Regions from separate parts of the Paludibacterium sp. B53371 genome, predicted to be linked through region 1. Evidence: predicted binding sites of a transcription regulator. Region 1 holds the regulator's gene; each other region holds the start of a gene.
The links. Region 1 encodes FNR, which switches genes on or off when oxygen is low (the NO sensors DNR and NnrR bind a similar motif). Its sites were predicted from a motif close to TTGATNNNNATCAA; they were not measured.
Positions count from the first base shown of each region.

Region 2: JNO51_RS11955 (M61 family metallopeptidase) is a predicted target of FNR. The motif match lies at 1,353-1,366, and genes of this name have one in related genera.
Region 3: pflB (formate C-acetyltransferase) is a predicted target of FNR. The motif match lies at 1,738-1,751, and genes of this name have one in related genera.
Region 4: JNO51_RS02080 (DUF3820 family protein) is a predicted target of FNR. The motif match lies at 1,536-1,549, and genes of this name have one in related genera.

Region 1 covers NZ_CP069163.1:600,413-603,544, forward strand. Annotated here, with positions in the region: gene JNO51_RS02890 (RNA methyltransferase) at 1-753, shown strand, start outside; gene JNO51_RS02895 (DUF1853 family protein) at 731-1,642, shown strand; gene fnr (fumarate/nitrate reduction transcriptional regulator Fnr) at 1,670-2,419, opposite strand; gene hemN (oxygen-independent coproporphyrinogen III oxidase) at 2,529-3,132, shown strand, end outside.
Region 2 covers NZ_CP069163.1:2,498,911-2,502,042, reverse strand. Annotated here, with positions in the region: gene ccoN (cytochrome-c oxidase, cbb3-type subunit I) at 1-1,035, opposite strand, end outside; gene JNO51_RS11955 (M61 family metallopeptidase) at 1,439-3,132, shown strand, end outside.
Region 3 covers NZ_CP069163.1:3,171,532-3,174,663, reverse strand. Annotated here, with positions in the region: gene pflB (formate C-acetyltransferase) at 1-1,661, opposite strand, end outside; gene JNO51_RS15105 (HAAAP family serine/threonine permease) at 2,370-3,132, shown strand, end outside.
Region 4 covers NZ_CP069163.1:429,435-432,566, forward strand. Annotated here, with positions in the region: gene JNO51_RS02070 (electron transfer flavoprotein-ubiquinone oxidoreductase) at 1-465, shown strand, start outside; gene JNO51_RS02075 (hypothetical protein) at 741-1,358, shown strand; gene JNO51_RS02080 (DUF3820 family protein) at 1,670-1,882, shown strand; gene ylqF (ribosome biogenesis GTPase YlqF) at 1,885-2,817, shown strand; gene ruvX (Holliday junction resolvase RuvX) at 2,830-3,132, opposite strand, start outside.

The sequences.
Region 1 (3,132 bases):
GAAGTCCCTGATTTTTTGAGAAACATCCGAATTGTGCTGGCCAGACCGAGTCATCCGGGCAACATCGGCTCGGCGGCACGGGCCATGAAAACCATGGGTTTGTCGCAATTATGGCTGGTGTCACCGAAAGCTTTTCCCAGTGGTGAGGCCGATGCGCTGGCCTCGGGAGCGGTGGATCTGCTGCAGTCGGCGCAAGTGGTCGATACCCTGGCAGAGGCGCTGAATGGGGTGACGGTTGCCGCGGCGCTGACCAGTCGCCGTCGGGAGCTGACCACCCCGCTGGCCGTGCCGCGCGAGCTGACGCCCGAGCTTCTGGGGCGGGCACAGGCCGGCGAGCAGGTGGCCCTGGTGTTCGGTAACGAGACCTTCGGGCTGTCGATCGAAGAGGTCGAGCTGTGCAATCGCCTGGTGACCATTCCGGGCAATCCGGATTATTTTTCCCTCAATCTGGCCATGGCGGTGCAGGTGATGACCTACGAGCTGTTCAGCCACGTGGGTGTCGGCGTCGATTATCTCAAGCCGAGCGGCCTGGCCGCGACCGCTGACGAGGTGGAAGGCATGTGCGCCCATCTGGATCAGACCATGGCACATATCGGCTACTACGAGCGCCGCAATGGCGAACGGCTGATGCGCCGCATGCGCACCCTGTTCCATCGGGCCGGCGTTCTGCGCGAAGAGGTCGACATCCTGCGCGGCTTCTTCAAGCAGGTGATGCGTGCGGCTGACGGGCATGTTCCTCCCGACAAGTCCTGAGCTGCCCTGGCGCCAGCCTGCGGTGCGTGATCTGGCCTGTCTGCTGACCGGCCGCGCACCCTGGCTCACGCCAGACGACCTGCCCGATGCGCTGCTGCTGGGGGCCGACGGGATGAGGCGCCTGGCGATGCTGGACAACGATCCGGCGCCACTGCGCCGCTGGCTGGCGGCTCGTCCCGTCAGGCGGCTTGGCCACTATGCCGAGCAACTGCTGGCTTTCTGGTTTGACCATTCCCCCCATATCGAGCTGGTTGCGCACAATCTGGTGCTGCGCGACAAAGGGCTGACGCTGGGTGAGTTCGACTTCCTGCTGCGTATTGATGGCCAGCCCTGGCATCTGGAAACCTGCAGCAAATTCTATCTGCAGTGCGGGAAGGGGGCATCAGGCCTGGTGGGCCCCAGTCTGCGCGATGCCTGGCTGCTGAAACAGGACAAGCTGGCTCAGCAATTGAGGCTGAGTCGCCATGCGCTGGCCCGACAAGTCCTGCCGCCGGGGTTTGAGGCACCGCGCACCGGGGCACTGGTGCGTGGCTGCTTTTTTTACCGTCAGGCGCCTGACGAGGCGGCATTCGCGCCGGCAACCCAATGGCAAGGCTGGATGGCTGACTGCGAACAGCCCTGGCCCTGTCGCGACGCCTCCAGTCGCTGGCTGTGGCTGCCGCGCATGCGCTGGCTGTCGCCGGCGCTGGCCGCCAGCGGCGAGGTAGGGTCGGCACAGGCCCTGCGTGTGCAGATGACACAAGCCGAGGCGCCCCAAATGGTGGCGGAAATGGTGGCAGAGGAGGGGGGATGGCGCGAATTGCGGCGCGGCTTTGTTCTGCCGTCGCGCTGGCCGGATGCCGGGCGGCTGGTGCAGCTGCAGCAGCAAATGCCAACGGGCGCCTGCTGAGCGGCGCCCGTTGTCGGGACTGGCAAGTTACTCCGCGTTGTTGGAGTGGATGCAGCCGGCGATCAGTTGCTTGAGTTCTTCCGGTTTCACCAGCTGAATGTGCTTGTGATCGACGCTGATCCAGCCCTGTTGCTGGAACTTCGACAGCGTGCGGCTGACGGTTTCCAGTTTCAGGCCGAGGAAGCTGCCGATTTCCTCGCGGCTCATGCGCAGAATGAAGTCATTGGCGGCGAAGCCACGGATGGCCAGACGCTGGGACAGGTTGAGCAGGAACGCGGCCAGACGCTCTTCTGCCTTCATGTTGCCAAGAAGCAACATGACGTTCTGATCGCGGACAATCTCGCGGCTCATCAGGCGGAAGAAATGGTGCTGCAGGCTGGGGATGTCGCGACCAAGGCTCTCGATTCGATTGAACGGCAGTTCGCAGACTTCGCTGTCTTCCAGGGCGATGGCATCGCAGCCATGGATGTTGGAGGACACGCCATCCAGCCCCATCAGCTCGCCGGACATCAGGAAGCCCGTGACCTGCTCGCGGCCATCCTGGCTGGAGACGCAGGTCTTGAAGAAGCCGGTGCGCACGGCGAACAGCGACTTGAAGCCCTCACCGCTGCGGAACAGATACTCGCCCCGTTTGATGCGACGGCTCTGGCGGATGACGGCATCAAGCTGCGTCATCTCTTCGCGATTCAGTCCGACGGGCAGGCAGAGTTCGCGCAAGCTGCAGTTGGAGCAGGAGAGCTTGAGCGCATGCAATTGGATGGTGGTCTGGTCAGTCATGCCGTTTTTTGAGCAACCTTTAATTGAACCTTGACTCTTGTCAAAGCGGAATTCAAATGTTTTCCGCAAATTTACCAGCCCACCACCGGTTTTTCCATCAAATACCGACATGACCACCATCCATTCGTTTTCTCCGGAGCATTTCGAGTTCGATCGACAACTGATCGAACGGCTGGAAGGCTCCGGCCCGAGATACACCTCATACCCGACTGCAGACCGCTTTCATGCGGATTTCGGCGAGGCCGATTATCGTCATTGGCTCAAACAGCGTCGCATCGGGGCGAACAGTAAAGCTGTATCATTATATGCTCATTTACCATTTTGCAATACTGTTTGCTATTACTGTGCCTGTAACAAGATCATCACCAAGGACAAGAGCAAGGCAGATATCTACCTCGACTACCTGGAAAAAGAGGTAGAAATGGTGGCAAATGCCGTCGGTGAGCGAGAAAAAGTCATTCAGTTGCATTTTGGTGGCGGTACGCCGACCTTCTTGTCGGATGCGCAACTCGAACGACTGATGAATATCCTGCGCGGGCATTTCGACTTTTTGCCGGAAGGTGAATATTCCATCGAGATTGATCCGCGCAAGGTGGGGCGCGAGACGATCTTCAAACTGGCGTCATTCGGTTTCAACCGCATCAGTGTCGGGGTGCAGGATCTGGAACCGCGCGTGCAGGAGGCCGTCAACCGGGTGCAGAGCCTGGACGAGA
Region 2 (3,132 bases), 1.7 Mb from region 1:
GGAGTGCACGTGGCCGATACCCCAGTCGGAGTAGTGCGACAGGGCGTTCACGGTCTTGATCGACATCATCGGACCTTCGAAGGTCGACATGCCGTAGAACGACAGCGAAACGATGAGGAACTTCAGGATCGGGTCGGTACGCAGTTTGTGCCAGGCGCCGGACAGGGTCATGATGCCGTTGATCATGCCGCCCCAGCTCGGTGCCAGCAGCACCAGCGAGAACACCATGCCCAGCGACTGGGTCCAGTCAGGCAGCGCCGTGTAGTGCAGATGGTGCGGACCCGCCCACATATAGGTGAAGATCAGCGCCCAGAAGTGCACCACCGACAGACGGTAGGAGTAGATCGGGCGACCGGCCTGTTTCGGGACGAAGTAGTACATCATGCCGAGGAAGGCGGCGGTCAGGAAGAAGCCCACGGCATTGTGGCCATACCACCATTGCACCATGGCATCGACGGCGCCGGAGTAGGCCGAGTAGGACTTCAGGAACGTCACCGGGATGAAGGCGCTGTTGACGATGTGCAGCAGGGCTACCGCCAGGATGAAGGCGCCGTAGAACCAGTTGGCGACGTAGATGTGCTTGACCTTGCGGATGGCCAGCGTGCCGAAGAACACGATGGCGTACACCACCCAGATCACGGCGATCATGATCTTGATCGGCCATTCCAGTTCGGCGTATTCCTTGCCGAAGGTAATGCCGAGCGGGAAGGAGATGGCCGCACAGACAATCACGAATTGCCATCCCCAGAAGGTGAAGGCTGCCAGTTTGTCGGAGATCAGCCGGACGTTGCAGGTGCGCTGAACCACATAATACGAGGTAGCGAACAGGCCACTGCCGCCGAAGGCAAAGATCACCGCGTTGGTATGCAAGGGGCGCAGACGACCGAAGTGGAACCAGGGCCCGAAATTGAGCTCCGGCCACACCATCTGGGCCGCGATAATGACGCCCACCAGCATGCCGACTATGCCCCATACAACGGTCATGATGGCAAACTGGCGCACCACCTTATAATTATAAGTGGATTGCGTTTCCATTTATGGTTTTCTCCAAGGTTGCGAACTCAGAACGTGAAAAACACTGCAACGCCGCAGAAGACATCTGACCGGGATTACCCGCGATCCGATGTCCGGCAGATTCCTCGTTGAGACATATCCCTTGGTTCGCCAAGCAGCGAACCGAATTTATCCCGTAATGCCTATGCCGTTATTCTATTAACATTCGCCAAACACCAGCGAATTTCAGTGGTCATGAAAATCGCAAGGTTCATTGACCCCGGCGGCTTGCAGGCTTGCTTTGTTATTAAACTAATACCAACAACATTTGCAGTATAATGTCATGGTGTCGACATTAGTTGACCTGCATCAATTTCTTTTGGCGCCCAGCACAATGCCATTAGCAATGTTAGAATGCCGTTTTTGCATTGCAGGATGGTTTCTCATGTCGGTGCCCGTTCTCTATCGCATTCGTCTCCTGTCGCCCGAAGCACATCTGTTCGAAGTCTCCCTCACCGTCAGTCAGCCCGCCAAAAAAGGTCAGCTGTTCCATTTGCCAGCCTGGATTCCCGGCAGTTACATGATTCGCGAGTTTGCGCGCCATATCGTGACACTGCGTGCCGAGAGCGAAGGGCAGGCGGTGGCGCTGCACCAGCTGGACAAGCACAGCTGGCAAGCCGATCCGGTCAGCGGACCGCTGACCCTGCACTATCAGGTGTATGCCTACGATCTGTCGGTGCGCGGCGCTTATCTCGATCAGCAACGCGGCTTTTTCAATGGCACCAGCGTGTTCCTGTCGGTCGAGGGCTATGAGCAAAGTCGCTGTGAAGTCGACATCGAGGCCCCGCGCGGCAAGGGCTACCAGGACTGGCGGGTCGCCACCAGTCTCACGCCCCGTGCCGACAAGCAAAAGCGCGGCGGATTTGGCCGTTACCGGGCCGAGAACTACGATGAGCTGATCGATCACCCGGTCGAGATCGGTACCTTCCAGACCGTGTCGTTCAAGGCCTGTGGCGTGCCGCATGAATTTGTCATCGCCGGCCACTTTACCGCCGACTTGAAGCGCCTGGCGCGTGATGTCAAGAAAATTTGCGAATGGCATATCCGTCTGTTTGGCGAGCCGGCCCCCTTCGAGCGCTATGTCTTCATGCTGCTGGCCGGCAAAGAGATCTATGGGGGGCTGGAGCACCGTAGCTCTACCGCGCTGATGGCCGAACGCGATGATCTGCCGCAACCCGGGGTCAAGGCGGTCAGTGATGGCTATCTGCGCCTGCTGGGTCTGATCAGCCATGAATATTTCCACTCGTGGAACGTCAAGCGACTCAAGCCGGCCGTATTCCAGCCCTATGACCTGACACGGGAAAATCACACCCGCCTGCTGTGGGCCTTCGAGGGCATCACCTCTTACTATGACGACCTGGCACTGCTGCGCAGCGGTCTGATCGACCGCGAACGCTATCTCGGCCTGCTGGCTGAAACCATCACCGGCGTCCTGCGCGGCAATGGTCGTACCAAGCAGACACTGGAAGCGTCCAGCTTTGATGCCTGGACCAAGTATTACCGCCAGGACGAGAACAGCCCCAACAGTATCGTCAGCTATTACACCAAGGGTGCCCTGGTGGCGCTGGCACTGGATTTGTTGATTCGCGACAAGACCGGTGGGGCCAAGTCTCTGGACAATGTCATGCGCCACATGTGGGAAAAATGGCTACGGGATGGCGCCGGCATTGCCGAGGATGAGTGGGAAAAACTGGCTGCCGAGGCCACCGGCCTCGACCTGACGGACTTCTTCGAACATGCACTGCGTTCGACGCGGGATCTGCCCCTGGCCGAGTTGCTGGCGACCCAGGGCGTGACGCTCAGCCTGGATCTGGCTGCCTCGCCCTCAGACCGGGGGGGCTTTGGTGCAGCTAAGCCGGCACCGGAAACACCGCGGGCGACGCTGGGCATCAAGGCCACGGCCGACGCCCTGGGCGTGCGTCTGCAGCAGGTTTGGGATGGCGGGGCCGCCCAGGCGGCCGGTCTGTCCGGCGGCGATGTCATCGTGGCCGTTGACGGTCTGCGTGTCACCGATGCCGACAAGATGCAGGCCCGTCTGGTGCCGGGTCAGCGTGTCAGCGTGCATGCCTTCCGTCGCGA
Region 3 (3,132 bases), 1.1 Mb from region 1:
TAATCGACGGCCAGGCCATCTTCGTTGCGGATGATGTGAACCTTGGCATGCTTCACGGCCGAGATCGAGTCGGCAGCCACCGACAGACCGGCGATACCGCAGGCCATGGTGCGCAGGATGTCGCGGTCATGCAGCGCCATCTCGATACGCTCGTAAGCGTACTTGTCGTGCATGTAATGAATGCAGTTCAGCGCCTTGACGTAGGTGGCGGCCAGCCAGTCCATCATCAGGTCGAACTTCGGCATCAGTTCTTCATAGGTCAGCACATCGCCCTTGATCGGTTCGAAACCGCGGGCAACCACGGCGCCGGACTTCTCGTCCACCCCACCGTTGATGGCGTACAGCATGGCCTTGGCCAGGTTGGCACGGGCACCGAAGAACTGCATCTGCTTGCCGATACGCATGGCCGACACGCAGCAGGCGATACCGTAGTCATCACCCCAGTGCGGGCGCATCAGATCGTCGTTTTCGTACTGGATCGAGCTGGTGTCGATCGAGACCTTGGAGCAGAAGTCCTTGAAGCCTTGCGGCAGCTCGGTCGACCACAGCACGGTCAGGTTCGGCTCCGGTGCCGGGCCCAGGTTGTACAGGGTGTTCAGGAAACGGAAGCTGCTCTTCGAGACCAGCGGACGGCCATCTTCGCCCATGCCGCCGATACTTTCGGTCACCCAGGTCGGATCGCCGGAGAACAGTTGATCGTATTCCGGGGTACGCAGGAAGCGCACGATACGCAGCTTGATCACCAGATCATCGATCATTTCCTGCGCTTGCTGTTCGGTGAGGACACCGGCTTCCAGGTCACGCTGGATGTAAACGTCGAGGAAGGTCGACACGCGGCCGAACGACATGGCGGCACCGTTTTGCTCCTTGACGGCAGCCAGGTAGGCGAAATACACCCACTGGATGGCTTCGCGGGCATTGGCAGCCGGGCGGCCGATGTCATAGCCGTACTTGGCGGCCATTTCCTTCAGCTCTTCCAGGGCGCGGAATTGTTCCGACAGCTCTTCGCGCTGACGCAGGATGTCGTCATTGAAGACGGCGTCGTTCAGTTCCTTGAACAGGCGCTGACGATCCGACTTCAGGAAGTCGATGCCGTACAGGGCAACACGGCGATAGTCGCCGATGATACGGCCGCGGCCATAGGCATCCGGCAGACCGGTGATCACGCCCGACTTGCGGCACGCCATGATTTCCGGGGTGTAGACATCAAACACACCCTGGTTGTGGCTCTTGCGATGGTGAGTCCAGATGTCCTTGATGATCGGGTCGAGATGGAAGCCGAAAGCTTCCAGACCGTTTTCGACCATGCGCAGACCGCCGTTCGGCATGATGGCGCGCTTGAGCGGGGCATCGGTCTGCAGACCGACGATCAGTTCGCTTTGCTGGTCAATGTAGCCAGCGTCATGTGCCGTGATGCTGGAGGCGCGGTCAGCCGAAACATCCAGCACGCCGCGTGCACGTTCTTCCTTCAGCAACTCACCCAGCTTGTCCCACAGCGCCTTGGTGCGCTCGGTGGCCGGAGCCAGGAAATCGGCATTGCCTTCATACGGGGTGTAGTTGAGTTGAATGAAGTTACGTACGTCGACCGAAGTCTGCCAGTTGCCAGAGACAAAACTGTGCCAGGGGTCGGCGTCAATCGCGTTGCGAGTCAGGGCTTCCATTACCGCCTCCAATTTCGATTTCGAAACAAAATGTCATCTTACGAACTCAATATAAATTCGAAAACGAACATTGTGTTTGATTTGGGTCAAGCAAATGCCAAGCGTGTGGCATTTCTTGTGAGATCCGAACACGGATTTTCGTTTGTGCTGGCCGGGTCGGCCAGGCATGAACATATTGAAATGACAGGGTTTATGTCGCTTTTGGTGATATCGATCCATCGGAACGGACACCAGAAAAGGCGCCATGTTCGATTCGTCCTTCGGGGGCGATGTATCGTGCAAAAACGCGACAGGAAATTGTGCAATGCGACAACCCGCCATGGCCAAATTCTCGCCGATTTCGGCTTTGTAAGGCGAGGGATATTTCGTTTTTATTCGATTTCGAACTTTGACGGCGGCGCGAATACAACATGCCACGACAAACTATGCGTCATGAACATAGGGTCATACTCTACAAGTTGCGAATTTATATAGTGTTTTTTGCTGCGCTTGCAGCACTTTTATAGTTTGATAACCGTCAAAAGACACTTTGATAATTGCATTCGTTTGTGAACGTACTGGCTAGAATGACGCCAAGCTTTGAAGTAAAGATTTCCCCATGCACCGGGACAATCAGCGATAAGGCACGGCAGTCATTCTGACCGACAGGAGCGAAGATTCCGCGGCAGGGCTGTGACAGGGAGTGACTTCGCTCAGGAGAGGACAAGCATGTCCCGTACGACAACACAGACGCTGACCCCCGCCCGGTCCCGACGCGCCGCTGGCGCATGGACACGCCATGACACCACCTGGATGCTGGGCCTGTACGGCACCGCCATTGGTGCCGGCACCCTGTTCCTGCCCATCAATGCCGGCATCGGCGGCTTGTGGCCATTGCTCTTCATGTGCCTGCTGGCCTTGCCACTGACCTATTTCGCCCACCGCGGCCTGAGCCGCTTCGTGCTGTCCGGCTCGACCCGCGACGGCGACATCACCGAAGTGGTGGAAGAACACTTCGGCCTGACCGCCGGCAAGCTGATCACCCTGCTGTACTTCTTCGCCATCTACCCGATCCTGCTGGTCTACAGTGTGGCCATCACCAATACCGTACTGTCCTTCCTCAACCACCAGCTGGGCATCGATGTCGGCAGCGGCCTGTCCACCCGCGCCGTGTTCTCGCTGGCACTGATCCTCGGCCTGATGTCGGTCGTGCGCCTGGGGGGCGCCTTCATCGTCAAGGCCATGAGCATCCTGGTCTACCCCTTTGTCTGCGCGCTGATGCTGCTGGCCCTCTATCTGATCCCGAACTGGAGCACTGCCGTCATCACCCAGTCCGGCAGCCTGGGCGATGCCCTCGGCCATGGCAGCTTCTGGCACACCCTGTGGCTGGTGATCCCGGTGATGGTGTTCTCCTTCAACCACTCGCCGATCATCTCGTCCTTCGCCGTCGACCAGAAACGCCTGCACCACGACAACCCGGATGCCGCCGCCA
Region 4 (3,132 bases), 170 kb from region 1:
TACGGGCTGTGGGCCGGCATGATCTATTCGGCCATCGATACCTGGCTGTTCCGCGGCAAGGCGCCCTGGACGCTGCATCACACCCACAAGGACAGCGAGTGTCTGCAGACCGCCGACAGTGTCGAGCCGATCAGCTATCCGAAACCGGATGGCGTGCTGACCTTCGATCGCCTGTCGTCGGTTTTTCTGTCCAGTACCAATCACAGTGAGGATCAGCCGATTCACTTGCGGCTGAAGGACCCTTCGGTGCCGATTGACATCAATCTGGCAAAGTATGCTGCGCCGGAAACCCGCTATTGTCCGGCCGGGGTCTATGAGATCGTGCAGGAGGGCAGTGGTCCGCGGCTGCAGATCAATGCGCAGAACTGTGTGCACTGCAAGACCTGTGACATCAAGGATCCGACGCAGAACATCGTCTGGAGCGTGCCGGAGGGCGGCGGCGGTCCCAACTATCCGAATATGTAATTCCGGAAGACCTGTCGTCAGAAGTGATGAAAAGAGGCTTGACTTACTTCTGACGGCGGGTCAGCATACTCACCATGAGCCAACAGACATTCTCCCTGAACCGTTATTGGTATTGGTACCGCACTGACGCGCGGCGCCAAGGGGTCTGTCTGTTCTGAAGTTATTGCAGAATGATCACGACAAATGCCGCCGCGAACCGGGCGGCATTTGTTTTTTCACCTAGTGACGATACAGATGATCTCCCCGGCCAGCGGTCGAACAAGGGGATCCCCATCATGGAAGAATTGACCGGCGACCGACAGGTTGCGACCGAACAGACAGACTCCGGGCATCTGGTGATGCTCCGGCCGGTCACGCTGGTGACCGATGTACAGGCTTTCTCTTCGGTCTGGCGCCCTTATGCCCAGCTGGCACCGCAGATCGAGCGGCTGCGTCAGCAGGGGGCCGGTCAGTGTGTGATGGAGTCTTCTCTGCCGGAAATCCGTGCGCTGGCCATGCTGCTGGCCGCACGGCGGGCCGATCGCCATGCCGCACGCTCCCCGACGCATTTCGCCGATGAGGCCGACTGGCTGTGCGCCCGGGCGTTTTTGCTGGGGTTGTCGCATGTCGAGATCACGCTGGCCCAGATGGCCATGTTCGACGAGGCCAATCTCAGGTTGCGCCGGCTCGCTGCCCATGGTTTGCCCGTGGCAACGGGCCTGCTGCCGGTCTTGAATACGTCTCCCCAGTTGCCGACGGCGCCGATGGTGCTGCATGGCTGGAGTCCCTTGTCCGTTGACGAGGGGGAGGGGGTGGTGGCGTCAGCTGCCGGCTCGCCTCAGGCGCGAGCCTTGCGCCAGCGTTGTCAGAAGCGTTTTGCCCTGTTGCTGGGGGCCTGGCGGCCTAGGCCATAAAAACGGGGCACCCTTGCGGAATGCCCCCAGCGCTCTGCGCGAGCCGTCAAATCCGGGAAAACCCGGATGGCCAACAATATGCAAGCCTGCCGGGAGGGATGTCCGGGGCCATGATTGTGACTGGCGCCGATGCTACCGGTTTTGACCCGCCCTTGTCGTCAGTCAAACGACATCCCCTTGAGCCATGTCAAAAGCATGGCCAGGCCTGGAGATGTCACCGACAATCCAACAAATTGCTGTAAACAAAGCGTTTTCATGGCTTAGTTGTGCCGTTTTTGGCACAATGCGCATCCCTGCCGAGATATTTCACGATGCAAAACGATGACCTGATGCTGCTGGTCACGCGCCAGATGCCTTACGGCAAGTACAAAGGACGGCTGATTGCCGATTTGCCGCTTCATTATCTGTCCTGGTTTTCACGTGAGGGATTTCCGCCGGGAGAGATCGGTCGTCTGTTGCAGCTGGTGTTTGAGCTCCAGCATAACGGGCTGATGTCTCTTTTGGATCCTCTAAGAAAGCGTTAAGCATGGCAATTCAATGGTTTCCCGGCCACATGAACAAGGCGCGCAAGGCAATTGCCGAGCGCGTACAGGATATCGATGTGGTCATCGAGCTGCTCGATGCCCGTCTGCCGGCATCCAGTGCCAATCCGATGCTGGCGCAGCTGACGCGCAACAAGCGGGCACTGAAGATCCTCAACAAGCAGGATCTGGCCGACCCTCAGGTGACCAGGCTGTGGCTGGATCATTACAACGGTCAGCCCAATACCCGCGCTCTGGCCCTGGATGCCGGTGACCGCGCGCCGACGCAGAAACTGATTACCGCCTGTCGTGATCTGGTCCCTCATCGCGGCGGGCTGGACAAGCCGCTGCGGGTGCTGATCTGCGGCATCCCGAACGTGGGTAAATCCACGCTGATCAACACCATGACCGGGCGCCGTGTCGCCAAGACCGGCAATGAGCCGGGCATCACCAAGTCACAGCAGCGTATCCTGCTGGCCGATGACTTCGAGCTGTTCGACACCCCGGGGATGCTGTGGCCGAAAATCCTGGTCGAGGAGGGGGGCTACAACCTGGCCGCCAGCGGTGCCATCGGTCGCAATGCCATGGACGAGGAAGAGGTCAGCCTGGTTCTGTTGGGCTATCTGATGCGCCGTTACCCGGATGCCCTTTGCCAGCGCTACAAGCTCGACAGTCTGGAAGGGCTGCAGGACGTGGATGTGCTTGAGGCCATCGGGCGCAAGCGCGGGGCCATGCTGGGCGGCGGACGGGTCAATATCCAGAAGGCTGCCGAGGTGGTGTTGACCGATTTCCGGGCTGGTTCGACCGGCCGTATTACCCTGGAGCGCCCGGAAGAGTGGGTGGTCTGGCTCAAAGTGGCGCGGGAGCGCGAAGCGCAGCGCCTGGTGGACAAGGCCGCGCGCGAGAAGGAAAGACAGGGCAAGTCGGCGGCCGAGTAAACCCGGCCGGGCTCAGACCTGCTCGCCCGGCTGCTCGAACCAGGTTTGCAGGATGGCTTGCGCCGCGACCTGGTCCAGCACGGGTTTTTGCTTGCGGCCGCGCAGGCCGGCCTCACGCAGCAGCGATTCGGCCAGCAGCGAGGTGTGACGCTCGTCCACCAGCCATACCGGCAGGGCAAAGCGCCCCTTGAGCCGGTTGGCGAAGCGGCGAGCCAGTCTTGTCATGTCGTGTTCGGTGCCGTCGGCGTGAGTCGGCAGCCCGACCACCAGCGATTGCGGCTGCCATTCGGCGATCAGGGCGGCAATGCGCGCAAA